One region of the Rummeliibacillus sp. GQ308 genome, then DNA from elsewhere that is predicted to be linked to it. Evidence: riboswitches for the same ligand, from Rfam matches in the RefSeq annotation. Region 1 holds a riboswitch; the other holds the start of a gene.
What was found. A riboswitch is a leader RNA that binds a small molecule or an ion and turns the genes downstream of it on or off. The one in region 1 is predicted to bind FMN.
Positions count from the first base shown of each region.

Region 1 (10,227 bases):
GCCTTCTACAAATAATGGGGCCTCTTGAATTCGTCCGATTCGTTCCATTTCTCTCTTAAAGAGTAAACTACCTAAATACCCTGGGCAAATATAAACCGTTTGCTCAGCCTGGAGATAAGGGGCAAGCGCCTTAGCTAAATTCTCGTGGTAATTCGAAACGTAATAAATTAAAATGATATCCGCTTCAGGAATAGCCGCTGCAGGGTTATTTGTTACATTTGCTAGCTGATATGTACCATTGCCTTCGATGCCTTCTAACTTGATTTCTTTTGTTTCTTTTAGCTTTTCAAAATGCTGATCTGGTCGGTTGCTTAGTTTTAGCATGCTGACCTCATGCCCTGCCTGTGCCATCGCTGCTGCTGCAGCAGATCCTCCATGCCCAGAACCAACGATTGTAATTTTCATAAATAACAGTCTCCCTTTCTATGATAGCGTTTTCATGTTTTTTCTTTTTAAAATTAATCATCATATTTTTTCATTTTCATGTTTCTATTCCCGTACTTCCCTCACATTAAACATCCTGATTTTTTCCAATAAAATAAGAGGCTTAGCTAAAATGCTAAGCCTCATACCATTTATAATTGCTTATTCTCCAATCAAACTATTTAAATTAGCCATTTCAATCGCAGAAACAGCTGCATCATATCCTTTATTTCCTGATTTAGTTCCAGAACGTTCGATTGCTTGTTCGATGTTTTCCGTTGTAACAATACCAAAGATAACCGGCACTCCAGTAGTTAATCCAACATTTGCAATTCCTTTAGCCGCTTCATTGCAAACATAATCATAATGAGATGTGGAGCCTCTAATCACCGTACCTAGACCAATGATGGCGTCATATTTCTTCGTATCCGCCAATTTCTTTGCAATAAATGGTACCTCGAATGCTCCCGGCACCCAAGCTACATCTATATCATCTTCAGATACGCCATGGCGTTTTAAACCATCCATTGCTCCGCCTAGCAATTTGGCATTTATAAATTCATTAAATCTACCTACAACAATCCCTATTTTTAAATCAGTTCCTATTAATTGTGCTTCTAATACTTGTCCCATGTGTTGTAACACTCCTATGCAAGAATATGATTCATTTTTATTTTTTTCGTTTGTAAATAATATTGATTTTCAGCAACAGCCTCAGTTTCAAGCGCTACTCGTTCTACAATCTCAATTCCATATTTCCTTAGCCCTTCTACTTTCTCTGGGTTGTTCGTCATTAAGCGAACCCTAGTTACACCCAAGTCGCGGAGCATTTGGGCACAAAGTCCATAATCACGCATTTCAGCTGGAAAGCCCAATTGTTCATTTGCTTCCACTGTATCCAAGCCATGTTCTTGAAGCTCATAGGCTTTTAGTTTATTTAACAGTCCAATCCCTCTTCCTTCTTGATGCATGTAAAGAATGACACCTGTACCAGCAGCTTCAATCTTTTCTATCGCCTTCTCCAATTGCGGTCCGCAATCGCACCGTTTTGAATGAAACACGTCTCCCGTCAAGCATTCCGAGTGAATACGCACTAACGGAGCATCTTCCTCCCGCAACTCCCCTTTTACTAAAGCTATATGCTCTTTGCTATCTATTTTGTTTGAATAGCCAACCATTTGGAATTCACCAAGTGTTGTAGGCATTTTCACAGATGCTTCGCGTTTTGCTAGTTTTTCATGGATATAACGATAGCGAATGAGGTCTGCAATGGTAACGATTTTTAAATCATATTTTTCAGCTAACACTAGTAATTCCGGTACTCTAGACATTTCACCATTATCGCTCATAATTTCGCAGATAACGGCTGCGGGTTCACTGCCGCAAATCCTAGCAAAATCAATTGCTGCTTCAGTATGCCCTTGGCGTTCGAGAACGCCATTCTCTTTAGCAATGAGCGGAAAAACATGTCCCGGTCGCCGAAAGTCAGCCTCACCTGCATCTTTGTTTAATAGCTGCATAATGGTTTCCGAACGTTCAAATGCACTAATGCCTGTGGTTGTATCCTTATAGTCAATGCTCACTGTAAAGGCTGTTTGGTGATTGTCTGTATTGTTGTGAACCATTGGATAAAGTTCAAGGTGTTCCGCCAGCTCCTGTGATACTGGCGTACAAATTAATCCTCTACCATAAGTAGCCATGAAATTGATGTTTTCTGGTGTTGCATACTCCGCGAGGACGAGTAAATCTCCTTCGTTTTCACGATTTTCATCATCCACTACAATAATCATTTTTCCTTTTTTCAAATCTTGTATTGCCTCTTCTATTGAATGAAACATATTAAACACCGCCTCTTTTTAAAATCCATTTTGCATTAAAAAATCCATCGTCATTGGCGTTTCTTTTTGTTGCCTCTCTGCATGCTGAATCACGTATTTGCCAAGCAAATCATTTTCAATATTGACAAGATCCCGTTCCTTTTTTATGCCTAACACTGTCTCACTTAAAGTATGCGGAATGATTGAAACTGTGAGCTGGCGTGGCTGAATATCGAAAATAGTAAGGCTGATGCCATCAATAGCTACCGAGCCTTTTAAAATACAATATTTACTGAGCTCCTCTGCAATACCAATATCAATATATATCGCATTCTCCACTTTGCGCTTGCGCAAAATAATACCTGTACCATCCACATGTCCAGATACAAAATGCCCGCCAAAACGGCCATTTGCCGGCATTGCTCGTTCTAAATTGATACTATGACCCAATTGCAATGATTGAATACTCGTCCCTTTCACTGTCTCTGGCATTACATCAACCGTAAAGGTACTTTCCGAAAAAGAGGTAACCGTTAAACAAACCCCATTAATGGCAATGCTGTCACCTAAATGAATGTCATCTGTTATCTTTCGAGATTCTATTGATAATTGCATACTTTGGCCACCACGTTTGATTGCTTTGACCTTGCCTATATCTTCTACTATTCCAGTAAAAATGAATTCCACCTCATTTCAATACAGATACTATTTTCAAATCTTCACCGATTTTGTGGATTTCTTGCAATTCGAGTTCCAAAGCATCCTCCATCTGTGTCACTCCTAAGTCAGAAAACATTGGAATAGCATTTGTCCCACCGACAATTTTAGGCGCTATATATGTGATTAATTGATTTACTGAACCGGATTTCAAAAAACTTGCATTGACCGTTTGGCCGCCTTCTACATACAGCTTCATAATCTTGCGTTTTCCCAGCTCTAGTAATAATTCTTCTATGTCAATTAAAGGTTTTGAAAGCTGCAGAATCTCCACATGTAATATCTGGCTTAACTGTGCAATCTTTTCTGCTGAAGCTTTTGAACCCGTTACAATCCACGTTGGCGCGGAACTATCCATTATCACCAATCTATCTGGCGTAATCCTTAAATGCGTGTCTAAAATTATTCGAATCGGTTGCTTCTTTGTATTTCCAAGTCGATTGGTAAGGCGTGGATTGTCTGAACATACCGTGCCGATTCCTACTAAAATGGCATCATGATTTTCGCGCCCCTTATGAACATCCGCCTGTGATTCCTTACTTGTAATTTGCTCTCCGATTCCTCTTTTTGCTGCTATTTTACCGTCTAATGTGATGGCCTGTTTTAAAGTAACAAACGGTTTTCGTTGTTGAATATAAGCAAAGAATTCTTTATTTAACGCCTGCGCTCTTTCTAGCAAAATATCTGTTGTTACTTCAATCCCAGCATCTCTTAAAAGCTGCAATCCTTTGCCCGCAACTAATGGATTGGGATCCTGTGCAGCGATGACTACACGACTTACACCTGCTTCAATTAATGCGTTAGCACAAGGAGGTGTTTTTCCGTAATGGCTGCAAGGTTCCAGCGTTACATAAACAGTGCTTCCATTCGCTTGTGATCCTGCCATTCGTAGGGCATGAATTTCAGCATGCGGGCCCCCCGCCTTTAAATGTGCGCCAAGGCCTACTATTTCGCCATTTGAAACAATAACGGCTCCTACTGCCGGATTTGGCGACGTTTGCTGCTTAGTAGTTCCTGCTAAATCTAAAGCAAGGCTCATATAAAATTCATCCGTCATTTCTTTCCTCCCTATCTGTTGTAGTTCATTACAAATAGAAAACCCCTTAGCTATTGTCAACTAAGGAGTTTAGGAGATTGTATGTAAAAATGGGTGCACTAAATAAACCTAGGAAGGTGTATTTTTCTTCCAAAGGCTGGTACCACTCACCATACGTCCTTCTCCCATCCAGACTATACTGTCGGCTTTGGATTCTCACCAAATCCTGCCTAAAAAAGGCTCACGGGCTTAGAATTACTTCATCACCGTCGATTGGGAATTTCACCCGACCCCGAAGGACAAACCATATAAAATTGTGTATGAGCTTTAGAAAAAAGAAAAACCCATAGATTTCTCTACGGGGTACATTGTGGAATTTGGCTGCAAAGACATCACCAAATAAACCTATTGAAGTGCTTTTTTTCTTCATAAGGCATTCAGCTTGCTCTACATCCTTCTCCCATCCAGACTATACTGTCGGCTTTGGATTCTCACCAAAATCCTGCCTTTAAAAAAGGCTCACGGGCTTAGAATTGCTTCATCACCGTCGATTGGGAATTTCACCCGACCCCGAAGGACAACCATATAAAATTGTGTATGAGTTTCAGAAAAAAGAAAAACCCATAGATTTCTCTACGGGGTTGTGTTGGAATTCGTATGTAAAAGTCATTACTAAATAAACCTATTGAAGTATATTTTTCTTCACAAGGCATTCAGCTTGCTCTACATCCTTCTCCCATCCAGACTATACTGTCGGCTTTGGATTCTCACCAAAATCCTGCCTTTAAAAAAGGCTCACGGGCTTAGAATTGCTTCATCACCGTCGATTGGGAATTTCACCCGACCCCGAAGGAATATTCTTTTATTCGAAATCATTATAAACTTAGTAAAACAAAAAAGAAAGCTATTAATCTTAATCACTTCAAAAAAGAGTGCCTTAGAAGCATTCTCTTCTAAGGCACTCTTTATTATTTTCTATTATACGCTACGTCGTTCAACTTCGTGCTGTTCCAGTGAAAAGGCGAACAATAAAGACAATCAGCGCAATGACAAGAAGAATATGAATTAATCCTCCGCCAATATGGAATATAAGGCCTAGTACCCAGAAAAGAACTAGAAGTCCTATTAACGTCCAAAGCATCATAAACATCCTTTCTGCAGATAATTTAAATTTATTTACATTTATTTATTACCCCGCAGAACAATTTACTAAACAAATGCTTGCCAAATTATCTTCACTCGCAATAATTCTGCTGCTAATCTGCAAAATTGGTCTAATCACTATATAGAAGTTCAATTCATTAAGAATTAATTTCAACTGCTTTTTTCTTTACTTTTTCCGGCACTACTATTTCTTTAATTTGATTATATTTCTCATACTTGCTCATGATCTCTTGTTTTATCTTTACTGGTTGACCTTGAGCATTTAATGACATGTCCATGTTGAGATTTAACATAGTCGGATAAAATGTCTTTTTATCGATATGAATCTCATAATCTACTTTGTTGATTTTCATATCTTTCAACAATTCAGCAGAATTAGCCATTCCAGCTGGCAATGTTTTTTGAACCTTTTCTTGAATGAAATGAGTGAACTTTTCACCTGAAGCATTTAATAATAGGATATAGTTTTTATCATTTTGTTTAAATTTAAAGTCCTTGACGAATTTCTTCAGTTGCTTAATCTCTGCCATAGGATCTGTTTGTTGATTGGAAGCTTGCGCTAATTGATCCGCCATTTCCGCTGGGAACTTCATCCATTTTTTTGAATTTGGATCATACGTAAACATACCGTCCTTTGTAAAATAGCTCTTTGTTTGAATCATTTTGTCAGACTCTGGAGCCTTCATCATTAACTTTTGATAGAAAGACATAGGGTTTTGAACTACATCCATGATGATACCTGTATCTGTCTCTACATTATTTTGACCAGAATTGATATTTTGTATAACTTCCATTTTTGTTCTGTAACTTTTTAAGTTTTTAGAGGCTTCAGTAGATTTTTTAAATACTTGCTCTAATGTCAAACCTGAATCAGCTTTGGCAGTAGACCCATTTTGTTTGTTTACTGGTTCTGCCTTTGAGTTACATGCTCCTAGCATAAATACCAAAAGTAATCCCATTGTAAGGGAAAGAATTTTTTTCAACACTTCCACTTCCTTCTTTTATATTTCGTCCTACAATTTAGTATAAAGGAAGCACTAAAAAATGCAGTCAACCATATTTACTATTTTTAATTTTTTTGTATTTCAATGGAATAAAAGGAAGGTGACATATGAATTAATACAAATTTCTCACACTGAGTATTATGTCTTCTTATGTTTGTTTCCATAGAACTAGTATGATATTGCCTTTTCCCACTTTTTATTAGTAGTTAACACCTCTTCATAAAATAAAAAAGCTGGTTTCCATATAGGAAATCAGCTTCTTCTTTTTGCATTATGCTTCCACATCATAGCCTTGTTCTTCAATCGCTTCTTTCATAGCAGCAAGCGTTACTTTTGAATCATCATAAGCAACAGCTACATTACCAGCCTCTAAATTTACTTCAGCTGATGATACGCCATCCAATTGATTCAAAGCACCTTCTACTGAAGATTTGCAATGACCGCAAGACATACCTTGTACGGCTAATGTTTTCGTTTCCATTCTGTATTCACCTCCTTCAAAGTGTACCGCTTATAATTTTATCCGTTTCAATCGAAGCGAGTTTGTCACAACACTAACTGAGCTTAATGCCATAGCAGCACCTGCTATCCATGGAGCTAGTAAACCGATGGCTGCTACAGGGATGCCAGCTGTATTATAGCCGAATGCCCAAAATAGGTTTTGGCGGATATTGCGAATGGTTGCATGACTGATTTTGATCGCCTTTGGTATAAGCAGCAGCTCGCCGCCTAAGATAGTCACATCGGCTGCTTCAATAGCCACTTCTGTACCTGTGCCAATCGCAATCCCGATATCTGCTGTCACAAGGGCAGGGGCATCGTTAACACCATCGCCAACCATTGCTACTTTTTTACCCTGTGCTTGGATTTCTTTTACTTTATCTGCTTTTTCTTCAGGCAATACTTGCGCGATGACATGATCAATGCCTACTTGTTTCGCAATAGCCTCTGCTGTTCTTTCATTATCGCCTGTCAGCATAATTACTTCCAGACCTTGTTCTTTTAACTCTTTGATAGCTTGTGGAGCTGTTTCCTTAATTGTATCCGCTACTGCTACAATACCGCGATACGTACCGTCAATTGCCAACAGCATCGCCGTCTTGCCTTCAGTTTCAAATTCGGTTAATTTTTCATCCTTGCCTTCAATATCAACTTGATGATCAATCATTAATTTTCGATTACCGACTAGTACTTGTTTTCCAGCTATCTCTGCTTGGATCCCATGACCAGGAATTGCGTTAAATGACTCTACATCTACGAAGTCAATATCATTCTCTGTCGCATAGGCTACAATAGCACCTGCAAGCGGGTGTTCTGAACCCTTTTCTGCACTTGCTAACAGCTGCAATGCTTCTGTGTCACCATAGAAATCAGTTACTTCAGGTTTCCCTTTTGTAATGGTTCCTGTTTTATCTAGGACGATTGCTTGTAATTGATGGGTTCTTTCTAAATGCTCTCCACCTTTAAAAAGAATTCCACTTTCGGCAGCTCTTCCTGTACCTACCATAATAGAAGTTGGTGTTGCGAGCCCTAATGCACATGGACAGGCAATAACTAGTACAGCAATCGCTGCGACTAGTGCAGGCTCAAATTGGCCAGGCTCTACAAATAGAATCCAGATGGCAAAGGTTACCACAGCAATCCCAATAACAATGGGTACGAAGTAGCCTGATATGACATCCGCTAAACGTTGAATTGGCGCTTTCGAGCCTTGCGCTTCTTCGACTACTTTTACGATGGATGCAAGTGCTGTATCTTTTCCTACTTTGGTTGCTTCCATTTCAATTGATCCGTTTTTATTGATCGTTGAACCAATGAGTTTGGCACCCGGATCTTTTTCAATCGGGATAGATTCACCTGTTAGCATCGATTCATCAACAGATGTTTTACCTTTCATGACTATACCGTCTACCGGTATTTTTTCTCCTGGTTTGACAATTAGATGATCTCCCACTTTTACTTCCTCTACTGGAATCATCACTTCTTTTCCATCTTTGACCACGCGAGCCTCTTTTGCTTGTAAATTGAGCAATTCTGAAATTGCGTTAGTAGTTTGAGTTTTAGCCTTTGCTTCTAAATATTTACCAAACAAAATTAAAGTGATAAGAACTGCGCTTGTTTCAAAATACAAATGCGGCATATAGGCTGAATGGCCAATAGTTTTGACTGCTTCATACAAACTATAGAAATAAGCTGCGCTTGTTCCTAAAGCGACGAGTACATCCATATTGGCTCCGCCATTGCGAAGGTTTTTATAGGCTCCTACATAGAATTGCCATCCGATTATGAATTGAACTGGCGTTGCTAGCGCAAACTGAAACCATGGATTCATAAATATACTTGGGATGCTTATATGGAATAAATGAACTAACATCGTAACTAAAAGCGGAGCGGAAAGAATGGCTGAAACAATTAATTTCAATTTCTTGCCTTGGAGTTCTTTTTCCTTATGGGTTTGCTTTTCCTCTGCTTCTGCTTTTGGTTTTGCATCATAGCCAGTATTTTTTATCTTTTCAATCAAAGAATCTACATCAACCATTCCTGGATTGTATTCAATCATTGCGCTCTCTGTCGTTAAATTAACAGTAGCATTGGACACGCCTGCTTGTTTATTCAAGACCTTTTCTATACGGTTCGAGCATGCTGCACACGTCATGCCAAATACATCAAGGTCCACTTTCTCTGTTAAAACACCATATCCGATGTTCTCAATTTTTTTGGAGATATCATCTAGAGATGTTTTGTCAGGATCAAAATCAATAGATGCCTTTTCTGTTGTTAGATTTACTTGAGCATCTACACCATCCATTTTATTCAATGTTTTTTCAATTCTATTTGAACATGCTGCACAGGTCATACCTGTTATGCCTAATGTGGCATGGTTTGTTTCGCTCATCATACATCCTCCTTACTTAGAAAATTGTTTTAATACATTCATCAACTCTGTAATCATATCCTTACCTTCACCTTGCTCAATTGCATGTGTGACACAATGGTTCATATGCCGTTCGGTTACTGTAAAACCTACATTTTTTAATGCCGCTTGGATGGCACTAATCTGTACGAGTATATCAACACAGTAGCGGTCCTCTTCTACCATCTTCTGAATGCCTCGCACCTGTCCCTCAATTCTCTTTAATCGGTTAATCACCGCTTGTTTCTCATCTTTTGATCTTGGATGGCTTGGTTTATCGTGCAAGAATTTATCCAAAAGAACCACTTCCTTATATCTTGTTTTTCTATACTATACCCCCCTATAGTATTTAATGTCAACGAAATTGTTTGGGCATTTTTTAAAAATCTGCGTTTTTCTTTATTACACTTCCGTAGAAATTTCGACATAAAAAAATTGCCAGTAACCGCCAACGGCTACTGGCAAGATATTTAAACTGACATAAAATCACTTACTACTTTCTTCTCTTCTCCATCAAATCTGCCATTTGCATGGAGTTTTCCTGTTGTTCATCCCGTAGATTTTCAACAATTCGATTATAATCTTCCTCATTGCGGTTTTGGCTTAATTTATAAGCAGCTTGCACTTCTTTTACTTCAATTTTAAATCCAACAATTCCTTTAATCTGCTTTTTCGCTTGAGGAGAAAGATTCTCCCATAACACAGGATTTTGGCGATGGTTTTCGTATTTTTGTAATAAGAGAATAAGATCTTCTTCTAATTCTTGTTGGGTCATCAGGCTAGCAGAGCCATAAACATGGACCGCTTGATAATTCCAAGTTGGAACATTTTCATGCTTATACCAAGAAGAAGAAATGTAAGCATCTGGGCCTTGATACATAACAAGTATTGAATCATCTTCATTCTCAAACGTTTTCCATTGAGGATTGCCATGTGCCATATGCCCGGTTATGTAATATTGATTACCCTTTTTATGTAGCTCCAATGGCAAATGGGTTGCAATGGGTTTTCCTTGTTCTGTGGATACGACCGTCCCAAAAGAATTCCCTTGAATAAATTCTTTTATTTCTTCCATATTCGTTTCCTTATAATGCTTTGGGATATACATATTCAGCTCACCCTTCGAATGAATTGGTTAAACTTTTCACCATG
Region 1 covers NZ_JCAXDQ010000005.1:133,191-143,417, forward strand. Annotated here, with positions in the region: gene AC6CHJ_RS15190 (NAD/NADP octopine/nopaline dehydrogenase family protein) at 1-405, opposite strand, end outside; gene ribH (6,7-dimethyl-8-ribityllumazine synthase) at 586-1,056, opposite strand; gene AC6CHJ_RS15200 (bifunctional 3,4-dihydroxy-2-butanone-4-phosphate synthase/GTP cyclohydrolase II) at 1,071-2,261, opposite strand; gene ribE (riboflavin synthase) at 2,280-2,918, opposite strand; gene ribD (bifunctional diaminohydroxyphosphoribosylaminopyrimidine deaminase/5-amino-6-(5-phosphoribosylamino)uracil reductase RibD) at 2,929-4,014, opposite strand; FMN riboswitch at 4,167-4,297, opposite strand; FMN riboswitch at 4,442-4,575, opposite strand; FMN riboswitch at 4,718-4,851, opposite strand; gene AC6CHJ_RS15215 (lmo0937 family membrane protein) at 4,988-5,134, opposite strand; gene AC6CHJ_RS15220 (DUF6612 family protein) at 5,295-6,143, opposite strand; gene copZ (copper chaperone CopZ) at 6,433-6,642, opposite strand; gene AC6CHJ_RS15230 (heavy metal translocating P-type ATPase) at 6,673-9,057, opposite strand; gene AC6CHJ_RS15235 (metal-sensing transcriptional repressor) at 9,070-9,372, opposite strand; gene AC6CHJ_RS15240 (FMN-binding negative transcriptional regulator) at 9,569-10,183, opposite strand; gene paiA (spermidine/spermine N(1)-acetyltransferase) at 10,191-10,227, opposite strand, start outside.

Region 2 (10,227 bases), on a different contig from region 1:
GGGTAACCATATTGCTTCTCGTTTCATTTGTTTTATTTGTATTCACAGTATTGATGCTTGAATTTTTATCCAAATACCATACCCAACAATCTGAAGCCCTACTAAGACAAGAAGCGACCACCATCGCACGAGTCGTCGATGACCATAAATCGATAGCCTCTACTAAATCTATAATACATGATATTTTAAGTGATGAAACAAATGCAGTTATAGCAGACAAGCCTGGTCATGATCTATTTTCTTTGCAAGAAGGGGTCAATTCAGAGAAGATAAAAGAGCGGATTATTCGTGAAAAATCCTTCAATAAAGCATTTACTTCATCTAAACCTATTGTGAAAGAAATGATGCTTCCTTCCTCAACCGAGAGGGATCATGTTGAATCGTATATTGTTTTAGCCTTTCCTTTAAATGTTGAGAAGATGGAGCATAGTGTCGTCTTTATCTATCAAAGTCCTGATGCGATCCATCGAACATCAAAAGAAACAACAAAGATTGTATTTCTATCAGCTATTATAGCCTTTCTATTAACAACTTTCTTTGCCTTTTTCTTATCAACGCGTATCACATCCCCTTTATTGAAAATTCGTGAAGCGGCGTTTGAATTAGCGAAGGGACACTTTGATAAAAAGGTACCGGTACTGCAAAATGACGAAATTGGTCAGCTAGGGATAGCCTTTAACCAAATGGGTAAGCAGCTCAAGCACCATATGGAAGTTATCAACCAAGAAAAAGAACAACTTTCAAGCATTCTAACTTCGATGACAGATGCTGTTATTACATTTAATAGTGAAAGAAGTATCATATTAAGCAACCCTCCCGCGGATCTCTTGCTTCAGAAATGGGCGATCAAAAAACGAGATGAACACCAATTGATCCCTAATGAAATTTACCATATGCTTGACCATGTCTTAGAAATGGAAGAAGTATTAAGAGAAGAGTTGGAAATGGAAGGGGCATATTTTTTAATCTCTATAAGCCCTCTCTATAGCGGCGATTCTGTTCGAGGGGCTGTGGCGGTGCTTCGCGATAAAACAGAAGAACATCGCTTGGATAAGTTGCGTTCTGACTTTATCGCAAATGTATCACATGAACTAAGAACGCCGATTGCTATGCTGCAAGGCTATAGTGAAGCTATTATCGATGATGTCGTATCTAGTGAGGAAGAACGGAATGAAATGATACGAATTATCTATGATGAATCACAGAGAATGGGTAGGTTGGTTACAGACTTGCTAGATTTGGCGAGGATGGAATCGGGGAACATCACCTTATATAAAGAAGTAGTACCTATTACGCCCGTGTTCGAACGAATTACCCAGAAATTTGTGCAAGCAGCAAGAGAAAAGCATATCACGCTAACCTACTCATCGTCATTTGATGATGTGACACTGATTAGTTTAGATGAAGACCGTATTGAGCAAGTCCTAACCAATTTAATTGACAATGCCATTCGCCATACAAGGGAAAAAGGTATAGTACAAGTTGTTGTCGATCAGCAGCAAGACTACGCTCGTATCCAAGTAAAGGATAATGGCGCAGGTATTCCAAAAGAAGACATAGAATATGTATTTGAGCGATTCTATAAGGCTGATAAAGCAAGAACTAGGGGAAAAGGCGGCACAGGATTAGGACTTGCGATTACTAAAAATATTATTGAAGCACATAAAGGCAGGATCTTGGTAGAAAGTGAAGTGGATGTGGGTACAAGTTTTATTTTCTACTTGCCGTTAGCCAAGATCAGTAAGTAAATTTTAATAGTTAAAAACGCCAGCATAAAGATGCTGGCGTTTTTTGTTACAACGAATGGTGCAACTCTCTTTACAAAGTTCTAAATCTCTTATATAGTTGAATTGTAATAAAAACATATTGATTCATCTTCGGGGCAGGGTGAAATTCCCGATCGGCGGTATTAGAGGCATTTTGACCTCTTGAGCCCGCGAGCCGTTAAGGCAGGACTTGGTGAGAATCCAGGGCCGACAGTATAGTCTGGATGGGAGAAGGTGAAGGTACGGTCGTCTGTGCATTTTTTTGTGGAATGCGAGGACGTTTATTTGACTATGCCTAACTCTCCCTTAAGCGAATTTTTGCTTAGGGGTTTATTTGTTCATAATCAAAACGGGCCTTTCCTCTTTTTGAAGTGAATCGCAAAAGGAGAGAAAAACGTTGAAGAACACACGTCTACAAAAAATGGTGACGATTGGAATGTTGAGCAGTATTTCATTTGTATTAATGATTTTTAACTTTCCATTGCCTCCATTCCCGGCTTTTCTAGAAGTCGACTTTAGTGATATCCCCGCTCTTTTGGCAACAATTACAATGGGGCCTGTTGCAGGAATAACAGTAGAAGTCATCAAAAATGTGCTAGATTGGTTTTATAAAGGCAGCCCAACAGGTGTGCCAGTAGGACATTTGGCAAATATAACAACAGGTATATTATTTATTATGCCGGTTTACTTTGTATATAAACGTTTAACAACTACCAAAGGGCTTTCAACTGGATTAGTAGTCGGTACAATTTCAATGGCTATAGGGATGAGCGTTCTTAATTATTTCTTATTTATGCCGATGTATTCCTACTTCTTAAATGTACCAACTGAGACAGGGGCTGTCCTAACAAAAACAATTGTGACGGGTATATTGCCTTTTAATATTATTAAAGGTATTATCCTAACAGCTATCTTCTTACTTCTAGCTTCAAACATGAAAAAGTGGATACAAAAACAGCAAAAACAATATATGTAAAAATAGATTGCTAGCTTATGATAAATAAGCTAGCTTTTTTTGTTTAATGGAGTTCGAGCTAATGAGCCCCTTTTTTCTTTAAATTATAGTATAATAGATAAGTCGTTTTAAAAGCCAAGATTTATCGGCGTCTAAAAATTACTGACCCCGTCTTAATATCTTGTAAATATGAAAGATAGGTGAAATAAATGAAATATCAAGTTTTATTATATTATTTCTATACAAAAATCGAAGATCCTGCGCAATTTGCTCAGGAGCATCTAGCATACTGCCAATCAAATGAATTAAAAGGCCGTATATTGGTTGCTCCAGAAGGAATCAATGGTACACTTTCTGGAACTGTAGAAGCTACAAATGCATATATGGATTATATGCGAAACAATCCACTTTTTGATGGAATTGTTTTTAAAATAGATGAAGCAGAGGGCCATGCCTTTAAAAAAATGCATGTACGTCCGAAAGATGAATTGGTGAATCTCCATTTAGAAGAAGATATTAATCCAAATGAATTAACCGGTGAATATTTAGAACCAGCAGAGTTTTTGAAAAGAATGCAAGAAGATAATACAGTTGTGATAGATGCACGTAACACATATGAATATGATCTGGGGCATTTTAGAGGTGCAATTCGTCCAGATATTCAAACATTCCGCGAATTGCCAGAGTGGATTAATGAAAATAAAGAGCAATTTGAAGGTAAGCAAATCTTGACATATTGCACGGGCGGCATTCGTTGTGAAAAATTCTCTGGTTGGATGAAGAGAGAAGGCTTTGACAATGTGGCTCAGCTTCACGGAGGCATTGTCACATATGGTAAAGATGAAGTAGCTAAAGGACAATTATGGGATGGCCAATGCTATGTGTTCGATGAACGAATTGCGGTTCCAGTTAACCAAGTAGAACATGTCATCGTTGGTAGAGACCACTTTGATGGTGAACCTTGTGAGCGTTATATCAATTGTGCAAATCCTGAATGCAATAAACAAATCTTATGTTCGGAAGAAAATGAAGATAAGCATCTAGGTGGTTGTACGCATGAATGTAGGGTGCATCCAAGAAACCGTTATATTGCTAAACATCAATTAACTGAAAGTGAAGTACTAGATCGTCTAGCGCAAATTGGCGAAACGATTGCTAAATAGATATTGAAAAAAGCAAAACGCACAGGGCGTTTTGCTTTTTTTTATAACTATTTTTTATTCTTAAAATATTGAAGAATAAATTGTCGGAATTGCTTAGCACCTGGAGATAGATAACGTTCTAAAGACCAAGCCATCCCAATGACCCTTTCTAATTTTAAATCGCTAATTTTTATTTTCGCCATCCTATTTGGATTTATTTCTTCTCCGTCAGGCAATATGGAAACACCTAATCCTGCGGCCACGAAACCTGCTACCGTGGCTACCTCATCCCCTTCAAATGTAATTGTCGGAGTTAAGCCTGCTTGATTTAGCGCTTCATCAATCTGAATGCGCAAGGCATATCCCTTTTTAAGCAATACGAAAGGTTCGTTGGCCAACTCAAATATGGTAATAGTTTTACGATCGGCAAGCGGGTGTGATATTGGTACTATAGCATATAACTCTTCACGCCAAAGCTCCATCCATTCTATAGGTTTTTCTACATTCATTTCAGCGAGCAGACACAGGTCTAGTTCCCCGGATTTTAGTTGCTTAAGCTGTGAGTGAGTGTGATTTTGCTTTAGGACAAAATGAATATTTGGAAACTGTTTTCTAAAATGCATAATCAAATCTGGCACTACATTTGTGCCAAGTGTATGTAAAAAGCCTAGATATACTTCTCCGTGATTCGGATTAATTAGTTCTTGAATTTCATGGAGCCCATCTTGATATTCTCGCATAATATTGTGCACACGTTTAACAAATATTTCGCCATACCTATTTAGCTTGATGGAACGGCCCTGTCTTTCAAATAAAGGAACCCCCAACTCCATTTCTAACCTAGCTATTGATCGGCTTAGTGCAGGTTGGGAAATAGACAATTTCTCGGCTGCTTTGGTCATATGCTGGATTTTAGCCAACACCTGAAAATATTCTAACTGTTGCCATTCCATTAGACTTCGCTCCTCTTACCCTTGATTTAATTATAGTAACATATCTACAGCCTTTTTCGCTTTGTTAAGGGGTGAATAAAAGGTTGTGAATCCTATTTAAAAAATGGAATAAAAACAATATAAAAGACTTATAGGAAAGTAAGTGATATAATTTGTAGAAGAAAATAGAAGAAAAGAATATTATGACAAATATGTAACATCCGTTACGCTTCTATTAAATGCCATCAAAAGACCTATACAAACGCTTTATTCATGATAATATAAGTAATGGTAAATAACGCATATAAAGAAAATTAGGGAAATGAGTTGATTTAGATTGAATAAACGCACAAAATGGGGTCGCACTGCTATAGCAACCCTTGCACTGTCATGCGGCTTTATGTACACAACGCAACAACCAATTGATGTAAATGCAAAAACATCCGCGCAGATGATTCAAAAGAAAGCATCCATCGATCATAAAATTAACCTCTTAAATAAAGAAATTAAACAACTACAAAAACAACTAGACAAAAAACAAGCTGAATATGAAAAAACTTTACAAGAAATAGCAGAAACAAACAATGAGATTGCAAAAACTGAAAAAACGATCAATGAACGCTCAAAGATTATTGAGGACCGTTTAAAAGCATACCAAAATCAAGATCGCACATTCAGTCCATACCTAAATGCTATTTTAGGTGCAGATAACTTTGCGGATGCTGTAAGCCGTACTGTTTCTGTAAAAACCATTTTAGATGCAGACCAAAACTTATTAGATGAACAGAAAAAAGACAAAGCTAAGCTTGCTAAAGAAAAACACAATTTGCAAGAGAAGCAATCTAAGCTACAAAACCAATTCCAAGAAATGCAGGAAGAAGAAAATAGATTAGAAACAAAAAAAGCTGAAAACAAAGCAAAATCTCTAAAATTGAAAGAACAAATTGCAACCAAGAAAGAACAAGAAAGACTTGAAAGAGAACGTAAAAAGCGTGAAAGAGAAGCAAGACGCTTAAAAGCTCTTCAAGAAAAGCAATTCTTACAAGCTAAAAAAGCAAAAGAAGCACAACAAGCTCAAGAAGCCGAAGCAGTAAAAGCTGCACAGGTCAGCAAAACAAGCAATAATACGGTAAAAGCTGAAAGCGTACCTCAACAGAATAATGTTGGCTCATCAGGTAATGCTGGCAATGGTAACAATGGTGCAAAAGTAACCGATAGTGATCAAAAAGCACCTTCTGTATCAGGTTCTGGTTCAGCTAAAGCTGCAATAGCTGAAGCTAGTAAATATTTAGGACGAGCTTATGTATGGGGAGGAAGTAATCCATCTACAGGATTTGATTGCTCTGGTCTAACTCAATGGGCCTTCAAACAAGCAGGCGTTAGCTTGCCGCGAACAGCTGCTCAGCAATATATAGCTACCAAAAAAATTAGTGCAAGTGAAGCGAAAGCAGGAGACCTTGTGTTCTTTAGTTATGGACAAGGAATCGCTCATGTCGGTATTTATTTGGGTGGCGGAAGAATGCTAGATGCCCAAAATAATGGTGTTGTAACTGAATCTCTAGATTGGTGGAACCAATATTTAGTTGGATACGGCCGCATTTCTGGTGTCAACTAATATAATATTGTCCACTCTCAAACTTACTTTTCGCTAATCATATAGATATGTTAGTAGGGAAGATGAACCAATAATTATATAGCACTCTAAAATCCCATAGATATTTTAACTCTTGAATTAGCCTTCTCTTTTGAAGGCTTTTTCTTTTTATACCCTGTAGGAAAAGATTTAAAACAAAATTGAACGGGTAAGATACTATGTAGATAATTTTAGAAGAATATATGGTAAAGTAATCTATAAGTTAGTAGTTAATACATATCCTAGGAGGTATAATATATGGATTTAATCGAGAATTTGCAGTTAAAGTATCCGATTGTGCAAGCCCCAATGGCTGGAGTGACCACTCCTGAAATGGTAGCAGCGAGCTCAAATGGAGGAATCTTAGGATCTATTGGTGCAGGCTATTTAAACGCAGAGGTGACCAGAGCTTTTATTCAGGCTGTCAAGGAAAAAACGGATAAGCCGTTTGCTGTCAATTTATTTATTCCCAATTTTGTAGAAACGACAACAGAAGAACTGGAAGAAGCTTATAATGTGTTAAAGCCGTATCGTAAAAAATTGATGATTGCGGAAGAAGGAGCTCCATTATCTGCCACAGATTTTGATGGACAGATTGATGTCATTATAGAAGAAGGCGTAAAAGTTTGTTCTTTCACGTTTGGCGTACCATCTGAGAATCTCTTAGATAGACTCAAGCAACATGGCATTTATACAATCGGGACAGCTACGACAATTAAAGAAGCCTTATACATTCAGGAGTTGGGAATGGATGCAGTTGTACTACAAGGTGAAGAAGCGGGGGGACATAGAGGTTCATTTATAGAACCTATAGAGTTTATCCCGCTCAAACAACTATTGAACGAAGCGCAAGAAGTGATCCATATTCCTAAAATAGCAGCTGGAGGTATTGCAACTAAAGCCCAAATGGAAGAAGTGCTCTCTTTAGGTGCACAAGCGGCACAAATCGGTACGGCCTTCATTGTCAGTGAAGAAAGTGGTGCAGCTTCAATTTATAAAAAACAGATTTTGTTAGCAGATGAAGACAATACTGCCTATACAAAGGCTTTTTCAGGGAAATATGCAAGGGGTATAGAAAATGACTTTATGGTCTTTATGGAGGGAAATACAATTGCCCCATATCCTTATCAAAATGATTTAACTAAAAATATTCGTCTTCGGGCGGCAGAGCTAGATATGTATAGTTTAATGGCAATGTGGGCCGGAACAAGTTTGCATCTAGCTAACGAGGGAACGGTGCAAGATATTATAGATCGACTAACCAAGTGATCGTCTTAAAATAAGTGCGTTCATTGGATAGAAAATAAAAAACTGCTTCACCCAATGTTAATATTGGATGAAGCAGTTTTTAGTATTATTAGATGCCAAGAATATGATAACCGCTATCGACATAAATAACTTCTCCTGTAATACCACTTGATAATTGGCTAAGCATAACAACGGTCATATTTGCCACTTCTTCAAGTGTCACATTACGTTTTAATGGAGCAGATTCTTCAATTTTATTTAAGATAGTATTGAATGAAGGCACCCCTTTAGCAGCGAGTGTTTTGATTGCTCCAGCTGAGATAGCATTTACGCGGATACCGTCAGTGCCTACATCTGCAGCTAAATAACGAACAGATGCTTCTAAAGCAGCTTTAGCAACGCCCATGACATTGTAGCCCTCAAGTACACGTTCTGCACCTAAGTAAGTCATAGTGACAATCGAGCCGCCTTCAGTCATAAATGGACGAGCAGCGTTTGCAACAGCGATCAAGGAGTAAGCGCTTGTATCTTGTGCAAAAGCATATCCTTCGCGAGATGTTTCAACAAAACGATTTTTTAAATCTTCTGCATGTGCAAAGGCAACAGAATGGACAATCCCATGAATTGTACCTACTTTTTCAGAAATTTCGTTGAATGCCTGCTGTATACTTTCATCGCTATTTACATCACATTGAATTAATAGTGGTTGAATATCCTCATAGTTTGCAAGTTGTTTCTCTAGTTTTTTTAAAGAACGTTCTTTACGGTATGTAAAGATGACATTAGCGCCGACTTCAATCAATGCTTTGGCTGTACCCCATGCAATACTTCTGTCATTTGCTACGCCCATCACGACGATATTTTTATCTTTTAGTTGAAATAGATTATCCATCGTACCCTCCTATAATAGTTGCTATTAATACCAGATACTAAAAATTGTAACCTATCTATTAAAAGAATGCAATCGTGAAATATAACCTTCTTTGTAGAACGACAATTTATAGGAATGGTAATTTGTAAATGCTGAGTACTTGTATATTCTTTGCTCGTTGTAGTTAATATTTTCATGCGTTATCTTTTCTTAAAGCATAAGAAAAGCGCTCGATTACAAATTAAAAGGAGATGAAATGAGGAAAGTAAAAATCTCCCTCTTAATTACAGCTAATAGCACTTACTTTGGGTTTTGCTTTAACTGCTTTTTTCATGTAAGTAAATATGTTAATTTGGAAAACAGAAGAATATGGTAGAATATAAAAGGGGAAAAGTTTCTAATTAAAAAAAGAGTGTCAGGGATGCCTAAAGCATTTTTGGTATTTAAAGGAGTAATACAATGTTAATTGATTTTGATGAGTCAATTATACTTATTTTAGCTTTCTTTTGGATAATTATAATTTTATTATTAAAATTAAAATATAAAAAAAGCTATGTATATTTGTTCTTTTTCACCATATTTTTTATATATTTATGTAATGTTTTAAAGTACACTCAATTCCCTATAATTCTAGACGGAGAGATGAAAAAAGACATAGGGCAAAATGTATGGAAGGACGCTAATTTCATTCCATTTAATCCAGATCATTTTGCAATAAAAACTTCTTTACTTAATATTTTATTGACAATTCCATTTGGATTTGGACTTCCTTTCATTTCTAAAGTAAGTTTTAAAAAGATTGTCGTTTTAGGTTTTTTACTAGGGGTTTTTATAGAAATTTTACAGCTAATCATAGCTTTAATGGTTGGTTTCACTACTCGTTATGTTGATGTAAATGACATAATCTTTAACTTTTCGGGGGTCCTCTTGGGTTATGGTGTATTTAAATTATTCCTAAAATCCTTTAAGTTTTTAATCAAAAAGAACAATATTGAACTAAATTCTTTTTTGAAGTTTATACTTAACTCGCACTCGTAATAGCGAAATTAAAATGCTTAATTTACCCCTGAGATTTATAATTGTTACAGATAAGGTTTCGACAGCAGAAAAACAGTCTCGACGAGTTAGCTCTAATATATCCAGTAAATGAATTTGAAATGATAAAAAGAGCACCGAATTAGGTTCGATACTCTTTTATCTATAACGTTATATAATTATTCATATTTAAGCGGGTCGCCTTCAAAAGACTCCTCTGCTACTTTGATCGAATCTGTTGGACACCCTTCGAAAGCATCCTCCATATCTTCCATCAAATCTTCTGGAACTACAGCTGTTCCCGTGTTATCATCTAAAATAACGAAGGCAATTCCTTCATCATCGTAATCGTAAATATCCGGTGCTGCCGCCCCACATGCACCGCAAGCAATACATGTATCTTGGTCAACGATGGTAAATTTAGCCATTATACTTCTCTCCTTTACTATCAATCCCAATAGCTTCTTACTTATTCTAAAACGCTTTTCCTCACATTTCAACCTAAATCACTTTAAATGGAGGAATAATCATGTATATACAACAAGTACTATTATCTATTTTTTCTTCAATGAATGGTCAGCGTTCTTCAAAAGCAGCCCTTCATTTGTTAAGGGGGAAGAGGTCAGGTCAGACGATTCAAGATGT
Region 2 covers NZ_JCAXDQ010000001.1:971,543-981,769, forward strand. Annotated here, with positions in the region: gene AC6CHJ_RS04630 (ATP-binding protein) at 1-1,748, shown strand, start outside; FMN riboswitch at 1,870-2,006, shown strand; gene AC6CHJ_RS04635 (ECF transporter S component) at 2,164-2,742, shown strand; gene trhO (oxygen-dependent tRNA uridine(34) hydroxylase TrhO) at 2,931-3,884, shown strand; gene AC6CHJ_RS04645 (LysR family transcriptional regulator) at 3,932-4,816, opposite strand; gene AC6CHJ_RS04650 (C40 family peptidase) at 5,133-6,410, shown strand; gene AC6CHJ_RS04655 (NAD(P)H-dependent flavin oxidoreductase) at 6,687-7,697, shown strand; gene fabI (enoyl-ACP reductase FabI) at 7,786-8,568, opposite strand; gene AC6CHJ_RS04665 (VanZ family protein) at 9,007-9,585, shown strand; gene AC6CHJ_RS04670 (ferredoxin) at 9,762-10,010, opposite strand; gene AC6CHJ_RS04675 (YpbB family protein) at 10,112-10,227, shown strand, end outside.
Region 2: linked by a shared signal. The riboswitch ahead of AC6CHJ_RS04635 (ECF transporter S component) and the one ahead of ribD (bifunctional diaminohydroxyphosphoribosylaminopyrimidine deaminase/5-amino-6-(5-phosphoribosylamino)uracil reductase RibD) in region 1 are both predicted to bind FMN.